DNA from 4 places in the Bacillus sp. Pc3 genome. Region 2 is predicted to be linked to each of the others. Evidence: riboswitches for the same ligand, from Rfam matches in the RefSeq annotation. Region 2 holds a riboswitch; each other region holds the start of a gene.
What was found. A riboswitch is a leader RNA that binds a small molecule or an ion and turns the genes downstream of it on or off. The one in region 2 is predicted to bind thiamine pyrophosphate.

Region 1: another riboswitch for thiamine pyrophosphate. It lies ahead of SB24_RS03160 (ECF transporter S component); the one in region 2 lies ahead of thiT (energy-coupled thiamine transporter ThiT).
Region 3: another riboswitch for thiamine pyrophosphate. It lies ahead of SB24_RS02115 (acetylornithine deacetylase); the one in region 2 lies ahead of thiT (energy-coupled thiamine transporter ThiT).
Region 4: another riboswitch for thiamine pyrophosphate. It lies ahead of thiC (phosphomethylpyrimidine synthase ThiC); the one in region 2 lies ahead of thiT (energy-coupled thiamine transporter ThiT).

What each region holds. Positions count from the first base shown of each region.
Region 1 is NZ_CP010406.1:785,365-790,852, forward strand. It holds gene SB24_RS19900 (transcriptional regulator SplA domain-containing protein) at 4-141, opposite strand; gene SB24_RS03150 (glycoside hydrolase family 18 protein) at 230-1,492, opposite strand; TPP riboswitch at 1,641-1,754, shown strand; gene SB24_RS03160 (ECF transporter S component) at 1,934-2,533, shown strand; gene SB24_RS03165 (ABC transporter ATP-binding protein) at 2,520-4,157, shown strand; gene SB24_RS03170 (energy-coupling factor transporter transmembrane component T family protein) at 4,132-4,893, shown strand; gene SB24_RS03175 (STAS domain-containing protein) at 4,939-5,488, opposite strand, start outside.
Region 2 is NZ_CP010406.1:3,074,016-3,079,503, reverse strand. It holds rRNA gene SB24_RS14710 (23S ribosomal RNA) at 1-1,920, opposite strand, end outside; rRNA gene SB24_RS14705 (16S ribosomal RNA) at 2,096-3,645, opposite strand; TPP riboswitch at 4,012-4,112, shown strand; gene thiT (energy-coupled thiamine transporter ThiT) at 4,213-4,794, shown strand; gene SB24_RS14695 (flotillin lipid rafts scaffold protein FloT) at 4,825-5,488, opposite strand, start outside.
Region 3 is NZ_CP010406.1:533,171-538,658, reverse strand. It holds gene spoIIGA (sigma-E processing peptidase SpoIIGA) at 1-764, shown strand, start outside; gene sigE (RNA polymerase sporulation sigma factor SigE) at 822-1,541, shown strand; gene sigG (RNA polymerase sporulation sigma factor SigG) at 1,682-2,464, shown strand; gene SB24_RS02120 (ABC transporter ATP-binding protein) at 2,593-3,390, shown strand; TPP riboswitch at 3,395-3,499, shown strand; gene SB24_RS02115 (acetylornithine deacetylase) at 3,576-4,856, shown strand; gene SB24_RS02110 (YlmC/YmxH family sporulation protein) at 4,917-5,168, shown strand; gene pgeF (peptidoglycan editing factor PgeF) at 5,323-5,488, shown strand, end outside.
Region 4 is NZ_CP010406.1:1,199,525-1,205,012, reverse strand. It holds gene SB24_RS05395 (Na+/H+ antiporter NhaC family protein) at 1-317, shown strand, start outside; gene SB24_RS05390 (Type 1 glutamine amidotransferase-like domain-containing protein) at 404-1,102, shown strand; TPP riboswitch at 1,152-1,262, shown strand; gene thiC (phosphomethylpyrimidine synthase ThiC) at 1,384-3,156, shown strand; gene SB24_RS05380 (FAD-binding oxidoreductase) at 3,197-4,552, opposite strand; gene SB24_RS05375 (FbpB family small basic protein) at 4,810-4,989, shown strand; gene SB24_RS05370 (ABC transporter substrate-binding protein) at 4,992-5,488, shown strand, end outside.

The DNA of each region.
Region 1 (5,488 bases), 1.7 Mb from region 2:
CCCTTATTCCGGCAAATCGCTTTCATCCTCTTCTGAAAGGAAATGATAGGATTCATGCAGCATGAGCGCGTACTCCCCTTCTTTTGTCGGATGCGGTACATACTCAGCCTCGTTGATATACTGCTCTTCCCTTTTCTTCATATGACAGACCTCCTGTTCAATTTTAGATTGTCCAAAAGAAGATCCGTTATCATAGGAAAAAAAATTACTTGCGGAGCGGGACATGCAGCTATATTTTTCGGATCGTGAAAAAGTTCCTAAGCAGCCACGGGCCCGGTTTGAAACCGAGCGTTAATTGCCACGCGCCGATCGCCTGCAGTCCGAACTCCCGAACGAGAACCATTTTTTCACTCATGCTCCGCACATCCTCAAACCACACTTCATGCGTTCTTCCATTTTCATCAGTATACCGGAAGTAAGGGGAACGCTCCTGCTGGGAATAACGGATCACTGATTGATGCTTCATGGCCGTTTCCATGGCGCGCTGATTGGAGATGGCGGATCCGATCGTTCCGGGACGGTACGGAATCACCCAATCATACCCGTACAGCGGAACACCGAGAATCACTTTTCTTCTCGGCACCCTGCTGATGGCAAAATTGATCGTTTGCCTGACCTCTGTCAAAGGCGCCACAGGTCCCGGCTCACTGCCGGCGTGGTGCCAGTCGTACGCCATAATGAACATATAATCGACGACGGCTCCAATTCCGCCGTAATCATATCCCCTCAGCCACGGCACTGCATCACTTGTTTTCGCCGGAACCGATATCGTTAACGCGAGCTGATGCTCTGAAAGCCGGGTTTTTAACTGCCGGAGAAATCCTGTGAAGAGGTCCCTGTCAGCTTCTCTGACCCGTTCAAAATCGATATTTACACCGCCGTATCCCTTTCTTACGGTTAAGGAGACGATATTGCTGACGAGATTCGTTCTTGCCGTCGGATTTTGCAGCACTTGATGGGCTAATTCCGGACTGAATCCCCCTTCTGTCAGATTCGTAATGACGGCAAGCGGGCGCACTCTGTTCTGCCATGTGGTTTCTATTGCGGTTCTGTCGTTTAAATCGTTAATGATATCTCCATTCGGGCCAAAATGATATTCAAACAAAGAAATCGCCGAAGAATACGGCGCAAAATCATTAATTAGCTCTCTATCCGCTTCAGGCGTCCGAATGACATAAAATTGCAGGGTTCCCGCAAGATAGTTAGAGATATCAGGAATCTTCACTTTCATACCCGCCCGCAGCCGGTTCGGCGGAATATCCGGGTTTGCCTGCATCAGCTGCATCTGCGGCACATAAGCCTTACCTGCGATAACGGCATACGTATCATTCGGCTGAACCGTATATTCATTAAGAGGGATTAAAAGCGCCTGCCCCGGAACGATATTCGTTTCCTCAAGCCCGTTGACACTTCTGATGCTGTCAACAGGGTATCCGTACTTTCTGCTGATGGAAAATAACGAGTCACCAGACTGCACTGTATGAACAAACATAGATGTCCTCCGTTTCCTTTTGATCAAAAGGGCTCTACTTATCTTTATGAATGATCATCCGGTCCGATTCCAAACTCTGTTTGGAGAAAGGCTGTTTACAAATCAGACATGATCAACTATGATGATGTCATCATAAAAAACTGTATAGGAAACGCACTAGGGGTGCTGTTATCGGCTGAGATAAAACATGCGGCAGGCGTGTTTTGATCCCTTATAACCCGATCTGGATAATACCAGCGTGGGGAAGTGCAGATTGACCGGAGCGCAGGGTTTTTCCCCATGCGTTTTCGTTCTGCTGCTGCATATTCCCTCGGATATGCAGTTTTTTATTTTTCATTAAAAAACGGGGGAGGACACCGCAATATGAAACTGAATATGAACCGCCTGTAAAATCATCTCTTTCATACATACGACTATCCGATAAGAAAGCAGGAGATCACAATGAAAATTTGGAAAATGAGAGAAATTGTCGTCATGTCCGTCATCAGTGTTGTATTTGCTGTCATTTATTTAGTATCAACTCATGCAAGCAATATAGCGGCAGGGTTTTTCGGCCGGATGAGCTATGAACCGATTTACGGTATCTGGTTTATCGTCTCGGTGATTGCCGCGTACATTATTCAAAAACCGGGAGCGGCTCTTGTTTCTGAAATCATCGCCGCGTTTGTGGAGTGCTTACTCGGAAATCCGTCAGGACCGATGGTGATCCTGATCGGGATCGCACAGGGAATCGGTGCGGAAGCGGTCTTTTTTGCGACACGCTGGCGGGTGTATACCCTGCCCGTGCTTCTTTTATCCGGTATAGGGTCTTCTGTGACGAGCTTCATTTATGACTTGGTCGTTTCCGGATACTCTGTTTTGAATCCGGGTTTATTAGCCGTCATGCTTCTCATCCGTCTGGTCTCAGGTGCGCTTCTTGCCGGCCTTCTCGGCAAAGCAATCAGTGATGCGCTGGCTTACACAGGGGTGCTGAACGGCATGGCGCTCGGAAAACAATTCAAGAAGAAAAAGAAACAGGTGAACCAAGATGCAGGCATCTGAGCCCCTTCTATCGGCCGGCCGTCTTACCTTTTCTTATGATCAGGATGAAAAGCCGATTCTTCAAAACGTGTCCTTTCAGCTCCGCAAAGGAGAGCGGGCTTTATTGCTCGGGCCGAGCGGATGCGGCAAAAGCTCGCTCGCTCTCTGTTTAAACGGTCTGTACCCGGAAGCATGCGATGGGGTTCAATCGGGAACCGTTTCTTTATACGGAACACCTCTTTCACATCTGACAGAGCCCGCCGCCAGATCCATCGGCGTCGTGTTTCAAGATCCGGACCAGCAGTTTTGCATGCTGACGGTTGAAGATGAAATCGCCTTCGGCCTGGAAAATTTGCAATATACAAAAGAAGATATGGACGCAATCATCGATGATGTTTTGGCAAAATTGGAGATCACTCATCTGAAAATGCGAACGATCGCTTCGCTGTCAGGCGGTTCAAAACAAAAAGTGGCGCTTGCCTGTATCATTGCGATGGAACCGGAACTCATTATTTTGGACGAACCGACGGCACAGCTTGATCCATATTCCGCACGTGAATTAGTGCGGCTGATCAAAGATCTTCAAGCAAAAAAAGGCTTCGGCCTTCTCGTTATCGAACATCAGCTTGATCATTGGGCGCCGTGGATGGACAGGACGATTGTCCTTGACGAAACGGGTCAGAAGGTGATGGACGGAGAGACGGACGTTATCTTTGAAACAAAGATTGAAGAGCTGATGCAGCTCGGCATTCCGATTCCGCGTGTGATCTCATTGCAGGAGCACGTCAGCATTCCTTTTACATTGTGTAAAGAAAAGCTGTTTCAAGAATCTGTACCGTCTCTGCCCGAACCCCGGCCCGCCGCGCTTTCGGCAGAAGACGCGCTGAGCGTTCACGGGCTGTCATTCTCAAGAGGAGCAGACGTCATTTTTCAGGATGTGAGCTTTTCCGTAAAAAAAGGTTCAATCACCGCGATTGCCGGCCCTAACGGAACAGGAAAAACAACGCTCCTTTCTGCCGCGGCCAAGCTCATCCGTCCGCTGGGCGGAGACATCAAAATAGACGGCAGACCGATTGATTCCTATTCTGAAAAAGAGCTGCGGCGGCTGATCGGATATGTTTTCCAAAATCCTGAACACCAATTTGTCACAGATTCCGCCATTCAAGAGCTGATGTTCGGTTTTGAAAGCAGCAGAGCCGCAAAGGAGAAAGCTCTTCAGCTGTTAACCCGATTCGGCCTGAGACGCCATGCCTCACAGCATCCGTTTTCTTTAAGCCAAGGACAAAAACGCAGGCTCAGCGTCGCGACGATGCTTATGCACAATGTGAACGTTTTGATGCTTGATGAACCGACTTTCGGACAGGATGCCAAAACGGCGCGGGAGTGTATGCAAATGCTCCGTGAGATTCAAAAGGAAGGAACGGCTGTTTTGATGGTGACACACGATATGGAACTCGTCTCAGATTATGCCGACACGATCCTTGTGCTCTGCGGCACGAAACTGGTATTCCGGGGAACTCCCGACGCTTTATTTTCTGATAACACCGGGATCGCCGAGCAGGCGCATTTGGCTTTACCGCTGCGGTATGAATGGATGAAACACGACAGGAGGCGGAGAAATGAACTTGCGGCTGGAGGCTGTTAACCCGTCAATAAAGGCGGCGGCTGTATTGTTATGCGTCATTATGCTGTCGTTTATTTATAATCCGTACACCCCTGCTTTGTTTTATATCATCATTGCGGGAGGCGTCCTCTCGGCGGGGCGTGTGCCGCTGAAAAAATGGCTGCTGTTCACGATTCCGTTTGTCATTCTGGCCTTCGGTTCTTTATGGACAGCCGCCGTATTCGGAAACGTCCCGACAACCGGAAGCAACCTGCTGTTTAAGCTCGGGCCGATTGCCGTCAACAGTGATAACGCGGCGCTCGGGATTTCTATCGCGTTTCGTATTTTATGTTTTTCCGCTTTGTCGATGATGTTTCTTTTCACAACCGATCCGATTCTGTTCATGCTCAGTCTGATTCAGCAGTGTAAGCTGCCGCCCAAGCTTGCATACGGCGTTATCGCGGGGTTCCGGTTTCTCCCTCTTCTGAAAGATGAAATCCTGATCATCCGGCAGGCGCACAGAATCAGGGGCGCGGCGTCTGATTCCGGGCTGAAAGGAAAGCTCTCCGCCTTCAGGCGCTTCACCATTCCGCTATTGGCAGGCGCAATCAGAAAGGCGGAACGCACGGCGATCGCGATGGAATCTAAAGGCTTTACGGGGAGCCGAAACCGCACGTTTTACAGAACTGTTACCGTGCGCCGCGCCGACTGGTGCTTTTTCCTGCTCGTGCTTCTGTTATTCGGGGCAAGCTGGCTCATTTCATTGTTGTTTGTATAAAAACAGGCCGCCGGAGTGATTCGGCAGCCTGTTTTGTTATGTATGTTATTGATGATAATTGAGAGCCTGAGCGAGATTGGACTTGACCGTAATATCTGAGAAATTAATGCCGAGCTGTACGGCGGTTTGAGCGATTTCCGGCCTGATTCCGGATAAAGTGGACGTGACGCCGATCAATTTCAGCGCCTCAATTAATTTAAAAATCTGATGCGCCACCATCGTATCGACAACCACTACACCCGACAGGTCAATTAGCAGATGTTCAATCAGCCGTTTTGCACATGTGCTCAGCGTATTTTCAAGAATGAATTTGGCGCGCTCCGTGTCAATATCGCCGACAAGCGGCAGCAGCGCCGTCCGTTTGCTCAGCGTGATAACCGGCGAGCTTAACTCCAAAATCATTTCTCTTTGCGCATTCAGCTGCATTTTTGAGTTATGCTCGGCATGATCGACAAACGTGTAAATCGTAAAATCAAATACTTGTACAATTAAATTCTCCCATTTCTTCCTTTCCCCCTGTGCAAACGAAGATTCATGTTTATCGGCAAACGCATTATAATAACTGACGTATAGTCTCCGGTTTCTCATGAATTCA
Region 2 (5,488 bases):
TCAATTCGCACCTTCGCTTACGCTAAGCGCTCCTCTTAACCTTCCAGCACCGGGCAGGCGTCAGCCCCTATACTTCGCCTTACGGCTTCGCAGAGACCTGTGTTTTTGCTAAACAGTCGCCTGGGCCTATTCACTGCGGCTCTCTCGGGCTTGCACCCTAACAGAGCACCCCTTCTCCCGAAGTTACGGGGTCATTTTGCCGAGTTCCTTAACGAGAGTTCTCTCGATCACCTTAGGATTCTCTCCTCGCCTACCTGTGTCGGTTTGCGGTACGGGCACCTCTCACCTCGCTAGAGGCTTTTCTTGGCAGTGTGGAATCAGGAACTTCGCTACTATAATTCGCTCGCCATCACAGCTCAGCCTTCACGGGAAACGGATTTGCCTATTTCCCAGCCTAACTGCTTGGACGCGGATATCCAATACCGCGCTTACCCTATCCTCCTGCGTCCCCCCATTGCTCAAATGGTGAGGAGGTGGTACAGGAATATCAACCTGTTATCCATCGCCTACGCCTTTCGGCCTCGGCTTAGGTCCCGACTAACCCTGAGCGGACGAGCCTTCCTCAGGAAACCTTAGGCATTCGGTGGAGGGGATTCTCACCCCTCTTTCGCTACTCATACCGGCATTCTCACTTCTAAGCGCTCCACAAGTCCTTCCGGTCTTGCTTCACAGCCCTTAGAACGCTCTCCTACCACTGTTCGAAGAACAGTCCGCAGCTTCGGTGATACGTTTAGCCCCGGTACATTTTCGGCGCAGAGTCACTCGACCAGTGAGCTATTACGCACTCTTTAAATGGTGGCTGCTTCTAAGCCAACATCCTGGTTGTCTAAGCAACTCCACATCCTTTTCCACTTAACGTATACTTTGGGACCTTAGCTGGCGGTCTGGGCTGTTTCCCTTTCGACTACGGATCTTATCACTCGCAGTCTGACTCCCAAGGATAAGTCATCGGCATTCGGAGTTTGACTGAATTCGGTAACCCGGTAGGGGCCCCTAGTCCAATCAGTGCTCTACCTCCGAGACTCTTACCTTGAGGCTAGCCCTAAAGCTATTTCGGAGAGAACCAGCTATCTCCAGGTTCGATTGGCATTTCACCCCTACCCACACCTCATCCCCGCACTTTTCAACGTGCGTGGGTTCGGGCCTCCATTCAGTGTTACCTGAACTTCACCCTGGACATGGGTAGATCACCTGGTTTCGGGTCTACGACCACGTACTCAATTCGCCCTATTCAGACTCGCTTTCGCTGCGGCTCCGCATCTTCTGCTTAACCTTGCACGGGATCGTAACTCGCCGGTTCATTCTACAAAAGGCACGCCATCACCCGTTAACGGGCTCTGACTACTTGTAGGCACACGGTTTCAGGATCTCTTTCACTCCCCTTCCGGGGTGCTTTTCACCTTTCCCTCACGGTACTGGTTCACTATCGGTCACTAGGGAGTATTTAGCCTTGGGAGATGGTCCTCCCGGATTCCGACGGAATTTCACGTGTTCCGCCGTACTCAGGATCCACTCAGGAGAGAACGAAGTTTTGACTACAGGGCTGTTACCTCCTATGGCGGGCCTTTCCAGACCTCTTCATCTACCTCGTTCCTTTGTAACTCCGTACAGAGTGTCCTACAACCCCAAGAGGCAAGCCTCTTGGTTTGGGCTGGTCCCGTTTCGCTCGCCGCTACTCAGGGAATCGCATTTGCTTTCTCTTCCTCCGGGTACTTAGATGTTTCAGTTCCCCGGGTCTGCCTTCTCATATCCTATGTATTCAGATATGGATACCACTCCATTACGAGTGGTGGGTTTCCCCATTCGGAAATCTCCGGATCAAAGCTTGCTTACAGCTCCCCGAAGCATATCGGTGTTCGTCCCGTCCTTCATCGGCTCCTAGTGCCAAGGCATCCACCGTGCGCCCTTTCTAACTTAACCGTTAAAAAGAATCACTACGTGATATCTTGCATTACTAATTGAATGTGAATTACTTCTGTTATCTAGTTTTCAAAGAACAACATCTCGAAGAATCGAATGATCCTTCAAAACTAAACAAGACAGGGAACGTTCTGTTTATAAGACCCAAGGTCTTATATTCCGTTAAAATCCTTAGAAAGGAGGTGATCCAGCCGCACCTTCCGATACGGCTACCTTGTTACGACTTCACCCCAATCATCTGTCCCACCTTCGGCGGCTGGCTCCATAAAGGTTACCTCACCGACTTCGGGTGTTACAAACTCTCGTGGTGTGACGGGCGGTGTGTACAAGGCCCGGGAACGTATTCACCGCGGCATGCTGATCCGCGATTACTAGCGATTCCAGCTTCACGCAGTCGAGTTGCAGACTGCGATCCGAACTGAGAACAGATTTGTGGGATTGGCTTAACCTCGCGGTTTCGCTGCCCTTTGTTCTGTCCATTGTAGCACGTGTGTAGCCCAGGTCATAAGGGGCATGATGATTTGACGTCATCCCCACCTTCCTCCGGTTTGTCACCGGCAGTCACCTTAGAGTGCCCAACTGAATGCTGGCAACTAAGATCAAGGGTTGCGCTCGTTGCGGGACTTAACCCAACATCTCACGACACGAGCTGACGACAACCATGCACCACCTGTCACTCTGCCCCCGAAGGGGACGTCCTATCTCTAGGATTGTCAGAGGATGTCAAGACCTGGTAAGGTTCTTCGCGTTGCTTCGAATTAAACCACATGCTCCACCGCTTGTGCGGGCCCCCGTCAATTCCTTTGAGTTTCAGTCTTGCGACCGTACTCCCCAGGCGGAGTGCTTAATGCGTTAGCTGCAGCACTAAGGGGCGGAAACCCCCTAACACTTAGCACTCATCGTTTACGGCGTGGACTACCAGGGTATCTAATCCTGTTCGCTCCCCACGCTTTCGCTCCTCAGCGTCAGTTACAGACCAGAGAGTCGCCTTCGCCACTGGTGTTCCTCCACATCTCTACGCATTTCACCGCTACACGTGGAATTCCACTCTCCTCTTCTGCACTCAAGTTCCCCAGTTTCCAATGACCCTCCCCGGTTGAGCCGGGGGCTTTCACATCAGACTTAAGAAACCGCCTGCGAGCCCTTTACGCCCAATAATTCCGGACAACGCTTGCCACCTACGTATTACCGCGGCTGCTGGCACGTAGTTAGCCGTGGCTTTCTGGTTAGGTACCGTCAAGGTGCCGCCCTATTTGAACGGCACTTGTTCTTCCCTAACAACAGAGCTTTACGATCCGAAAACCTTCATCACTCACGCGGCGTTGCTCCGTCAGACTTTCGTCCATTGCGGAAGATTCCCTACTGCTGCCTCCCGTAGGAGTCTGGGCCGTGTCTCAGTCCCAGTGTGGCCGATCACCCTCTCAGGTCGGCTACGCATCGTCGCCTTGGTGAGCCGTTACCTCACCAACTAGCTAATGCGCCGCGGGTCCATCTGTAAGTGGTAGCCGAAGCCACCTTTTATGTCTGAACCATGCGGTTCAGACAACCATCTGGTATTAGCCCCGGTTTCCCGGAGTTATCCCAGTCTTACAGGCAGGTTACCCACGTGTTACTCACCCGTCCGCCGCTAACATCAGGGAGCAAGCTCCCATCTGTCCGCTCGACTTGCATGTATTAGGCACGCCGCCAGCGTTCGTCCTGAGCCAGGATCAAACTCTCCGATAAAGTAGTTTGACTGACTACGCACATCGCTGTGCGATTTATTTAAAACTTTGAATTAACAGGTACGTTTTGTCTTGTTTAGTTTTCAAAGATCATTACCGCTTGTTGAAGCAGCTTTATTATCTTACCACTCAGCTTCTTTTATGTCAACAACTTTTTTCAAGTTGTTTCCGAAGCTTTTCGTTGTTGTCTGCTGTTCATCAGCGACGTTTAATAATATAACACCCTTTTGAAAATATGACAATAGTTTTTTTAAAAAAATCATTAATTATTTTCTTTCATACTTATTTCAGTTTCTCTTCTATAGAAAGATAAGCTGTCTTGTGGTTTGGCATATTTTCTTGTATAGTAAGATTGAACTAAATACTTGATGACCACAAGGGGAGCATTAAAGCTGAGAGTGAACGTTTTGTTCTGACCCTTTGAACCTGTTAGTTAACGCTGGCGTAGGGATGTGGCAAAGCCAAATGATTTGCAGTTTATGCAAGCAGCGCGCGGACCTTTTCCCATCCTTCCCCGCGCTGCTTTTTTGTTTATCCTTGTTACGGTTGTCTGACCAGGGGGAAAACTATGAATCATTCAACACAGCTTGTGCGCTTAATTGAAATAGCGATTATGACCGGGGCGGCTGTCATTCTGGACATTGTCTCAGGTATGTTTCTCCGGATGCCCCAAGGCGGTTCGGTCTCTATTATGATGATTCCGATTTTTTTGATTTCATTCCGCTGGGGAGTGAAAGCCGGGCTTACGACAGGCTTTTTGACAGGGATTGTCCAGATCGCCATCGGCAATTTGTTTTTGCAGCACCCGGTGCAGCTATTTCTTGATTACATCGCGGCATTTGCAGTTCTCGGTTTCAGCGGCTTGTTTGCTTCCGGTGTACGAGAATCGGCATTGAATAAAAAAAGAGGCGCTTTAACGATGTATGTTATAGGCGGTGTTTTCATCGGCAGTGTGCTGCGCTATGCGGCACATGTGGTCTCCGGAGCTGTCTTTTTCGGAAGCTATGCTCCGAAAGGCACGCCGGTATGGATTTATTCGTCCGTCTACAACGCGACTTATATGATTCCTTCTTTTATCCTTTCGGCCATTGTCCTTATCTTATTATTCATGACTGCGCCGCGGCTTCTTGAAGCTAAGCGGACAAACTGAAACAGCAGGCGGTTTACGCCTGCTGTTTTTTTATTCCGGGCTGTGCCGTTCGTTTGAATCACTCAGTTCTTTTGTAAGTTCATTTATACTTTGTTTTATGTTTCCTTTGCCTGAAAAATTCTCAATAAGCTCTTTTACATTGATTCCGGAAGATGCTTTTAAGCTTTCCTGAAGACCGGCCATTAAATTGGTTGCGTAGCCTGTGACTTTATTGGCCCCGCCATTTTCACCGCTTCCTCCCGTATCAACGACGGTTATTTTATCAATGTTGGAAAGAGGCGCTGAGACTTGCTTCGCATATTCAGGCAGCATTTTCACAATCATATCAAGGATTGCAGCCTGCCCGTATTTTTCGAATGCTTCGGCGATTTTTTCTTTAGCTTCCGCTTCTGCGAGACCTTTCAGGCGGATGACTTCCGCTTCGGTTTCTCCTCTCGCCTTTTCAGCCTCCGCTTTAGCAAGACCGTCAATTCTCACGCGTTCCGCTTCCGCCTTGGCCATCGCTTCGATGCTGTACTGCTCGGCATCCGCTTCTGCGAGCTGCTTCGCTTTTGCGGCCGCGGCCGCTTGTTCCACCGAGTAACGGTCAGCATCGGCTTTTTTCTTCACTTCAGAGTCATATTGGCGCTCACGGCGCAGAATTTCTTTTTCCTCCAATTCAATCTGCTTTTGCCGCTCAATAATTTTAATTTGC
Region 3 (5,488 bases), 1.4 Mb from region 2:
CCTTTGTGGAGCATCCGGCGGGAAAAATGGCGTTTTCAGTAGTCATCGTGCTTGCGGCTTTTGGCTTTAAACGGTTCCGATACTTTTTTCAAAATTTGTTCGCCTTTTATTTCGCGACTTTTCTCGTCGGCGGGGGAATGATCGGCGTACATTCCCTGCTGCAGACAGAATCAATTGTGCAGCAAGGCGTAATGGTCACAAGCCAGACCGGATTCGGCGACCCGATCAGCTGGATGTTTGTAGTTATCGGATTTCCGGCCATATGGTTTTTTTCGAAAAAGAGAATTGAAGACATCGAGACGAAGTCCATTCAGTACGATGAACTTGTCATGGTGCAGGCGGAATTCAGCGGACAGACAATCCGCGCGAAAGGATTGGTGGATTCCGGGAATCAGCTGTATGATCCGCTGACGAAAACGCCGGTCATGATCCTTCACATTGACAAATTCGCTCCGATTCTCAGCGAAAAGGAAACGGACCTCATCAAATCCGCCAGTCCGCTTGAAGTGATAGAGCAGCTTGATGATTCGTTCCGCCATGCGGATAAGCTGAGGCTGATTCCATACAGGGGCGTCGGCCAGGACAATCAATTTTTAATCTGTTTAAAGCCGGATTACGTCACGATTTTAACAAAAGACGAAATGATCGCTTGTGAAAAATGCCTGATCGGCATCAGCACGAAACCATTATCTGCGGACGGTGAATTTGACGGAATCGTTCATCCGAAGATGCTGACAGGGAAGGCTGTAAAACATGTTTCCTGACGAAAAGTCTGTTATTCATCATACTCAAAACGCGTTGTATTTAGAAGGGGGAGGAAGATGAAAAAACTTAAGCTGCGTCTGACATATTTGTGGTATAAATGGCTGATGAAACTCGGACTGAAAAGCGATGAAGTGTATTACATAGGAGGAAGCGAGGCGCTGCCGCCGCCTTTGTCTAAAGAAGAGGAGCAGGTGCTCTTATTAAAGCTGCCGAGCGGGGATCAGGCGGCGCGGGCCATTCTGATTGAGAGAAACTTACGTCTTGTCGTTTACATTGCCCGCAAATTCGAAAATACCGGCATCAATATCGAGGACTTAATCAGCATCGGCACCATCGGTTTGATCAAAGCGGTAAACACTTTTAATCCGGAAAAGAAAATCAAACTCGCCACCTACGCGTCGCGATGTATCGAAAACGAAATTTTAATGTACTTGCGCCGAAACAATAAAATCCGTTCAGAGGTGTCCTTTGATGAACCGCTGAATATTGATTGGGACGGAAACGAGCTGCTGCTTTCGGATGTGCTCGGCACAGATGATGATATTATTACAAAAGACATTGAAGCCAATGTGGATAAAAAACTTTTGAAAAAAGCGCTTGAGCAATTAAACGAAAGAGAAAAGCAGATTATGGAACTGCGTTTCGGGCTTGTCGGAGAAGAAGAAAAAACACAAAAAGATGTAGCCGACATGATGGGGATTTCACAATCTTATATCTCCCGGCTCGAAAAGCGGATTATCAAAAGACTGAGAAAAGAGTTTAACAAAATGGTGTAAAATTTTTTCCATCTGACAGCCCTTACTGCTGCAAGGATTGCCGCAGCCGGATGTTTATTTCTGTAAAATGGCGGTGCATATTTTTCCCACCCGAGGAGATACTTAACGTTGTACAGCAGCTCCTAGTGGGAGGGAAAAACGTGTCAAGAAATAAAGTCGAAATTTGCGGGGTGGATACCTCCAAATTACCGGTGCTCAAGAATGAAGAGATGAGAAAGCTGTTTAGGCAATTACAGGATGAGGGCGATGATTCAGCGAGGGAAAAGCTTGTAAACGGCAATCTGCGCCTTGTCTTAAGCGTCATTCAGAGGTTTAACAACAGAGGAGAGTATGTTGATGACTTATTTCAGGTCGGCTGCATCGGACTAATGAAATCCATTGATAATTTTGACCTAAGCCATAATGTTAAGTTTTCAACATACGCTGTACCGATGATCATCGGAGAAATCCGCAGATATTTGCGGGATAACAATCCGATCCGCGTCTCGAGGTCGCTTCGCGATATCGCATATAAAGCGCTTCAAGTAAGAGAGCGGTTAATCAGTGAGACAAGCAGGGAGCCGACAGCAGAGGAAATCGCTAAAGTTCTTGAAGTGCCCCATGAAGAAATTGTGTTTGCCCTTGACGCCATCCAGGATCCGGTTTCACTGTTTGAGCCGATTTATAATGACGGCGGCGATCCGATTTACGTGATGGACCAGATCAGCGATGAGCGCAATAAGGATACACAATGGATTGAGGAGCTGGCTCTGAAAGAAGGCATGAGAAGACTGAACGAACGGGAAAAAATGATTTTGCGAAAGCGCTTTTTCCAAGGGAAAACCCAAATGGAAGTCGCTGAAGAAATCGGCATATCCCAAGCTCAGGTCTCAAGGCTTGAAAAGGCAGCCATTAAACAAATGAATAAGAATATCCATCAATAACGGAAAAAGCCTTTAAACCTTGTTTAAAGGCTTTTTTCATGCGATGGTTTACGTTTGCAAAAAAGTGATGTATTCTAATGTGTAAAAGTTTTTGGAAAATTTAAATAAAGTAAACGGGGGAAACTGCAATGATTTTACAGCTGGACAGTGTGTCATTAAAAAGAAACGGGAAATGGATTTTGAAAGATATCAACTGGCGCGTCGAGAAAAACGAAAATTGGGTGCTGTACGGATTAAACGGAGCCGGAAAAACGGCTTTGCTGAATATGTTATGCTCTTATTACTTCCCCACTTCAGGAGAGATGCAGGTGCTCGGCCATCAATTCGGCAAAACAGAGCTCGGTGACAGGCTCAGGAGGAAAATCGGCCTTGTTTCAGCAGGTCTTCAGCACAAATTATATGCCGCGGACTCCGCTTTTGAAATCGCCCTCAGCGGCGCGTACGCTTCAATCGGGCTGTACGAAACTCCGAGTGAGCAGGTAAGGGAAAAAGCGATCGGTCTTCTGAAGGATTTGGGCGCCATCAGTTACGCCGACAGACGGTATGAAACATTATCACAAGGGGAAAGACAAAGAGCGCTGATTGCGCGGGCGCTTATGGCTGATCCGGAACTGCTGATTTTGGACGAACCCGTGACGGGTCTTGATTTTATGGCAAGGGAGCAGCTGCTGGACACGATTACGTCGATCGCCGAAAAAGAAAATGCGCCGTCCATCCTTTATGTCACCCATCACGCTGAAGAAATTCTGCCGGTATTTGATCAGGCGCTGCTTTTAAAACAGGGCGAGGTGTTCGCCTCCGGGAAAATCAGGGACATGCTTTCTGACGAGCGGCTTACAGCGTTTTTCGATACGCCTGTCAATGTCTTATGGAACAATGGCCGCCCGTTTTTAACACGTGCAAAAGAGGCATCATCCGTAAAATAACATAAATTCACCCTGGGGGTGCTGCCATGCGGCTGAGAGAGACGTTGTCTCAACCCTTAACGGACCTGATCCGGATCATGCCGGCGGAGGGAAGCGGTGAAAAAAGCGGAGGAAGATCCGTTTTTCACCCGTTTCATTTCATGAATGAAACGGGTTTTTTGATACAGCCAAAGGGGAGATTTCCAATGCATCAGATTGATATGCTGTTACACCAGGCGGAAAAACGGCGGAATGACTTCATACATATTGCTGAAAGGTTGATAGCCTTTCCGATTCCGGCCCCGCCAGCAAGAAATACGGCAGAAGCCCAAAAGTGGGTGGCCGGCTTTTTAAAAGAAACGGGCTTCTCGGTCGATATGTGGGATGTGTATCCGGAAGATCCGAATGTAGTCGGTGTTTTAAAAGGGACAGATTCAAGCAGGCATCAAAGCCTGATTTTAAACGGACACATTGATGTGGCAGAAGCCGGGGGCGAAGACTGGCACTCTGACCCGTTTCAGCCGATCGTAAAAGACGGCATGCTGATCGGAAGGGGCGCCGCTGATATGAAAGGGGGTTTGGCGTGTGTTCTTTTCTCTCTGAAGCTGATCCATGATGCCGGCATTGAGCTTCCGGGCGACCTCATTGTACAGTCTGTAATCGGAGAAGAAGTCGGTGAGGCGGGGACGCTGGAATGCTGCAACCGCGGCTATCACGCGGATTTTGCGGTTGTTGCGGATACGAGCAGCCTGCATATTCAAGGGCAGGGCGGTGTCATCACCGGCTGGATAGAATTGAAAAGCAAACAAACATTTCATGACGGCATGAGGCGCAATATGATTCATGCGGGCGGAGGCACATTCGGAGCGAGCGCCATCGAAAAAATGGCAAAAATCATCACTGCCTTGGGAGAGCTGGAGCGCCACTGGGCGGTAACGAAAAGCTATCCCGGCTTTGCGCCCGGCACCAATACGATCAACCCCGCCGTCATTGAAGGCGGAAGACACGCAGCGTTTGTCGCCGATGAATGCCGGTTATGGATCACCGTCCACTTTTATCCGAACGAAACGTACGAACAAGCAGCCGCAGAAATCGAAGACTATATTAATCGTGTCGCTGACAGTGATCTGTGGCTCAAAGAAAACAGGCCGGTGTTCAAATGGGGAGGATCTTCGATGATTGAAGACAGAGGAGAGGTGTTCCCGGCGCTGGAAATCGATTCGGACCATCCGGCAGTTTCTGTCTTGGCTGCATCACACTCAGCCGTCAGAAAACAGGAGCCCGTCATTGATGTTTCCCAAACCGTAACTGACGGAGGGTGGCTTTATCATGCCGGGATTCCGAGCGTCATATACGGTCCCGGCGATTTAAAAAACGCCCACTCCGTAAACGAGGAAGTGTCCGTTGATGAGCTTATGGACTATACGAAAATTATGCTGAGATTTATCCTCGGCTGGTGCAGCCGCAAAAAAGATTGCCCGATGTGACAAGGTTCAGCCCGGCCGTTCATATAATAGGAAAAAGAACGGGCAAAGGGCGTGATACGGATGATCAGCATATCTGAATTTCAAATAAAAGATGTGGTAAACGTGTCGAACGGAAAAAAACTCGGAAGCATCGGTGATATTGATATTAACGTGACAACGGGAAAAATTCAGGCGATTATTTTAGGCGGCAGCGGAAAAGTTCTCGGTTTTTTCGGAAAAGAAGAGGAAATGATCATTCCTTGGCGAAATATAGTTAAAATTGGGGAAGATGTCATCTTAGTGCGTGTAAACGAACCAAAGGGGGGAGCGTAATCCTCCCTTTACTTGTAAAAAGCCGGAAATCTCAATGTTTCCGGCACATTTATTTATCTCATTTTTCAATCAGCCGCTAAACGTATGCTTAAAATTGTGTTAAAATGAGTGGGAAATTACGCTTTTTTAATGTTTGTCGAAAGGTTGGATCTCCATGAATACATATCACCCGTTTAGTCTTACCACCCCCTCGGCACTCATGATAGAAGACTGGAACTGTGTGAATCAGCTTAACACAAAGGTCATCGCCGGATTCACGACGAAAAACGGCGGGGTCAGCAATCCTCCGTATGAGTCATTAAATACCGGATTGCACGTCC
Region 4 (5,488 bases), 1.9 Mb from region 2:
TTGCGCCGTCTCTTTTTATACTGGGGGCTGTTATATCCTATTTTATCGGGTCATCCTGGGGGACTTGGGGGCTATTAATGCCGCTCGGCGTAACGCTGGCGGTACAGTCACATACCAGTTTATTATTAGCGATCGGGGCCGTGTTTGCGAGCGGAACATTTGGAGCGTTTGCTTCTCCTCTCAGTGATAATACGGTGACAACCTGTACGGTGTTGGGGATCGATGTTGTGAAGTATGCCCGTTCGAAGCTTGTTCCGGCGCTTATCGCCGCGGGGATCTCCGTTGTGTTATACGGTGCGTTTTCATTTTTCAGATAACAAATACTTTTTAAAGGCGGTATCCGGAATGGGGGGTAACGCCTTTTTATGAGCTGTTATACTAGAGGAAAAAAGAGGTGATGACATTGAAGCAGATTATTGCAATGGGCGGCGGGGGCTTTTCCATGGAGCCGGATCATCTTGTGCTGGATCAGTATATTTTAGAGCAGTCGGCGCGGTCAAAGCCGAAAATTTGTTTTTTGCCGACGGCAAGCGGAGATTCGGAGAATTATATCGGCAGGTTTTATCAGGCCTTTCAAAAGCTGCGGTGTGAGCCGGATCACTTGTCGCTGTTTAAACCGCCGGGTTCTGATCTCAGATCCTTTCTCATGAAGAAAGATATTATATATGTCGGCGGCGGAAATACGCGCAATATGCTTGTCTTATGGAAAGAGTGGGGGCTTGACCTTATTCTTCGTGAGGCTTGGGAAAACGGCATCATGTTGGCGGGTCTCAGCGCCGGGGCGATTTGCTGGTATGAAGAAGGAGTGACGGATTCAGCTGGAGATTTGAGAGAGTTAAGAGCTTTAGGATTTTTGCGGGGAAGCTTTTGTCCGCACTATGACGGAGAAGCGGAGCGCCGGCCGGTGTATCACCGTCTGATTTCAGAAAAGAAACTCAGGGAGGGCTATGCCGCTGATGACGGCGCTGCGCTTCATTATAAAGACGGTCAGCTGTTCCGGGCTGTCTCCTCCCGGGAAACCGCAAAGGGTTATCGGGTTTTTAATACCGAAAAAGGCGTTCGGGAAACAGAGCTTATGACCTTACCGTTATCTGAATTTTGATAATATGCTTTTTTTTGTACACAACTTATGTTACGATGAGAGCGAAATCAATAGTTACTGGGGGTGCCCGTCTGAGCGGGCTGAGAGAGAAGCGGCGGCTTCTTAACCCTTTGGACCTGATCTGGTTCGTACCAGCGTGGGGAAGTAAAGGTTTTATTATTGTTGATGAAAACAATAATAGTTTCTTTCTGACTGCAAAACCGGGTTCTTCTTTGAACCCGGTTTTTTTGTGCTGGTGCTGAGCTTGGTTCTGTTATTCAAATGATAAAGGAGAGATTTGTATGCAAAATCAATCAGTACAGCAAGCGAACATTTCCATTATGTCGAGTTTTTCCGGCAGTAAAAAGGTTTATGCAGAAGGTTCTTCGCCCGATATACGAGTGCCGATGCGGGAAATCAGCCTGAGTGCGACTACGGGGGCATTCGGGGAAGAGGAGAATGCGCCGGTCCGTGTTTATGATACGAGCGGGCCGTATACAGACCCAGATGTACAGATTGATATTCATGAAGGGCTGGGGGCGCTCCGCACAAAGTGGATTACCGGGCGCGGAGATGTAGAAGAATATAACGGCCGGACCGTGAGACCTGAAGACAACGGCTATAAAAAAGAGGGCCGTGCCGCCGAATACCCCGGCCTACAGCGGAAACCGCTTCGGGCCAAGCCGGGGAAAAATGTAACACAATTGCATTATGCGAGAAAAGGCATCATTACGCCGGAAATGGAGTTTATCGCAATACGTGAGCATGTGTCTCCCGAATTTGTCAGGGAAGAGGTGGCGAGCGGCCGGGCGATTATTCCTTCTAACGTCAACCACCCGGAAAGCGAGCCGATGATTATCGGCCGGAATTTTCATGTGAAAATCAATGCCAATATCGGCAACTCGGCTGTTACATCTTCTATCGAAGAAGAAGTCGAAAAAATGACGTGGGCGATTCGCTGGGGCGCCGATACGATGATGGACTTATCCACGGGAAAAGACATTCATACGACGCGTGAATGGATTATCCGCAACTGCCCCGTGCCTGTGGGGACGGTGCCGATATATCAGGCGCTTGAAAAAGTAAATGGCATTGCCGAGGATTTAACGTGGGACATTTATCGTGACACATTGATTGAGCAGGCGGAGCAGGGCGTGGATTATTTCACCATCCATGCCGGCGTACTGCTTCGTTACGTCCCGTTAACGGCTAAACGCACGACGGGAATCGTATCCCGCGGCGGGGCAATTATGGCGCAATGGTGCCTGGCTCATCATCAGGAAAGCTTTCTGTACACGCATTTTGAAGACATTTGTGAAATTATGAAAACCTATGATATCGCTTTTTCTCTTGGTGACGGGCTTCGCCCCGGTTCGATTGCGGATGCCAATGATGAAGCGCAGTTTGCGGAATTGGAAACTCTCGGAGAATTGACGGAGATTGCGTGGAAGCACGATGTGCAAGTGATGATCGAAGGACCGGGTCATGTGCCGATGCATAAAATTAAGGAAAACATGGACAAGCAGCTGGAAATTTGTAAAGAGGCGCCTTTTTACACGCTCGGACCATTAACGACGGATATCGCTCCGGGTTATGACCACATTACTTCAGCAATCGGCGCGGCGATGATCGGCTGGTACGGGACGGCGATGCTTTGCTATGTCACGCCGAAGGAGCATTTGGGGCTGCCGAATCGTGATGATGTAAGAGAAGGTGTCATCACGTACAAAATCGCGGCACATGCCGCAGACCTTGCTAAAGGGCATCCGGGTGCACAGATCCGTGACGATGCTCTGTCTAAGGCGCGGTTTGAATTCCGGTGGCGTGATCAATTTCATTTGTCGCTTGATCCTGAAAGAGCAATGGAATATCATGATGAAACGCTGCCGGCTGAAGGCGCAAAAACGGCTCACTTCTGTTCGATGTGCGGTCCGAAGTTCTGCAGTATGAGAATTTCTCAGGATATTCGTGATTATGCGAAGGAAAACGGACTTACTGAAGACGAGGCCGTCAACGAAGGGCTGAAAGAAAAAGCAAAAGAGTTTGCAGAGAAGGGAAGCCGTTTATATCAATAAAAGAAAAGATGAAGATGGAGTTTGCCCATCTTCATCTTTTTTAGAAAAACGGTGAACGGCGAAGCGGCGGAATGCTCTGTTCAAAGCGGAATATATTTTCCGGATCGTATTTCGTTTTGACTTGACGGAGGCGGTGAACATTTTCTCCGTAATACGTTTGCAGCCAGTTTCTGATTTCTCTATCAGGCCAATTCACGTAATCTCCCATCGTTTCTCTTGATAGGGACGTTCTCAGTCCTTCGATCCAGCGGACATTTTGTCTTTCTTCTTCAGCAGATGTCCAAGTTGTAATATATTCTTGGGCAATGATTGCGTTGCGATAGTAGAATGCCGTTTGGTCAGGAGCGATCCGTCCGGCCGCCCCGCCGAGAGATTGCTGCCACACACTGGCGTTTTCGTTCGGAGCGTGCTCTAAATAGCGCTTTAAAGTGGAAATCGCGCGTGTTGATAATGGTTTTTCAATAAAGGATCCTGACCGCTTCATCTTTTGCGGCTGATTGCCTCCCGGGCTGTTAAAAAAGGCTGCCGCTTTAATAAATGGCACTGTCTTGACCATGCCGCTTGCCGGTTTTCCCGCTTTCATTAACGGAGCCAGCAGTTCTTTCAGCTCATCCTTTGTCCCGGTAAATTGACCGAGCGCTTCTATGCGGTTTACTTCCTTAGGCCAAAACTGAATTGATGAGGTAAGCCGGTTGTCTGTAAATGGAGCCCAGCGCTGCCATGTGTTAAATACTTCCTCAAAATCATCCCAGCCCCAAGTGACAGAAAAAACAGACACGCACGAGATCGGCACGGCTTTAAACATCATGGATGTGACAATGCCGAAGTTGCCTCCCCCTCCGCCCTGAGATGCCCAAAATAGATCAGAGTGCTTTGAGCGGTTGACTGTGATCAAGTCAGCACCCGCTTTTTCGTCCGCTATGATCATTTCGAGCTGGAGGAGACGATCGCAAGTAAGTCCGGCTGTCCTTGTTAAATATCCGATTCCTCCCCCGAGCGTCAGCCCTGTGATTCCCACATTCGCAATGGTTCCCGCAGGAAGGGTCAAGCCGTACCGCCAGAGTGTCCGGTAGACTTCCCCCAATTCGGCTCCCGCTTCAATCGAGACCAGCCGCTTATCCTCATTTACTCTTATTTTCTTCATTTCACTGAGATCAATGACTAGTCCGTCATTTAACAGGGAAAAATTTTCGTAGCTGTGTCTTCCGCCTCTGATACGGAAAGGCACATTGTTCTCACGTGCCCATCTCACCGCATTGAGGGCGTCATGTTTGTTTTGACAAAACACAATGATGTCTGGATATCTTTGCAGGCTTAAATTGATATTGGTTCTTGCAGCATTATAGTCCGGGTCATCTTTTTTGACGATGCGACCGGTCAATGTTGTCTTTTCCACATTCTCACTCACTTTCACTTGTACTCTGCTATGTTTTCTAGCATATGCGGAAAAATGAGAGAGTGTATGAGGAAAACCCCCGGAAGGAAACGATATTTTAAATTATAGTTGACAGGTAGGGATTGTATGAATTAACATAATCATTACATATTTCCAAACGATGGCTGATCGGATCACCGAAGGCTCTTATCTTTTAAACAGATAAGGGCCTTTTTTGCGTGAAAGTCATGAATGAAATGAAAAGCGGAGGGATAAAAGTGGCGTTAAAAAAGGTATCACATGTACGCAAAAAGAGCAAAAAACGAAAAAAGTACAGAAAATACACATTGAATTTCGAACTGCTTGTAGAGAAAAACAAACGGGAGATTATGAGAAATGAGGAACAGATGGAGCAGATTTATATAAAGATAGATGAAAAGCATGCGGGGGTTCGATAAAGATGAAGGAGAGAAAATGGAGGATAAAAACAACGGTACTCGCGCTGTCGGTATCCATCATGTTATCAGGGTGCGCGTTAGGGAGCGCCGGGGAAGAACCGTCATCTGCGGTGGATAAAAAGGAAGAAACACGTATTGCCCATGTCAAGACAAAGGAATTTAAAGCTTCTCATCCGGCGGCCATTCCCGCTAAATCGAAAGCCAGAACTGACACTTTTGTTGCTGGGATTTCCGCGCCGGGCGGTGTGTTTCTGCCGTACTTTTACGAAAACGGCTGGGACGGAAATGCGACAGATCCTATTTTTGAACCGTTAGTCAAACTGGATAAAACGGGGAAGCCTGCCCCGGCTCTTGCGGAAAGCTGGAAAATTTCCAAAGATCAGCTTACATACACGTTCCGTTTAAGAAAAAATCTCGTTTTCAGCGACGGTTCACCGCTGACCGCAAAGGATGCCGCATTCACTTTAACACTGCTGCATGATCCTGCATACGCGGGCTA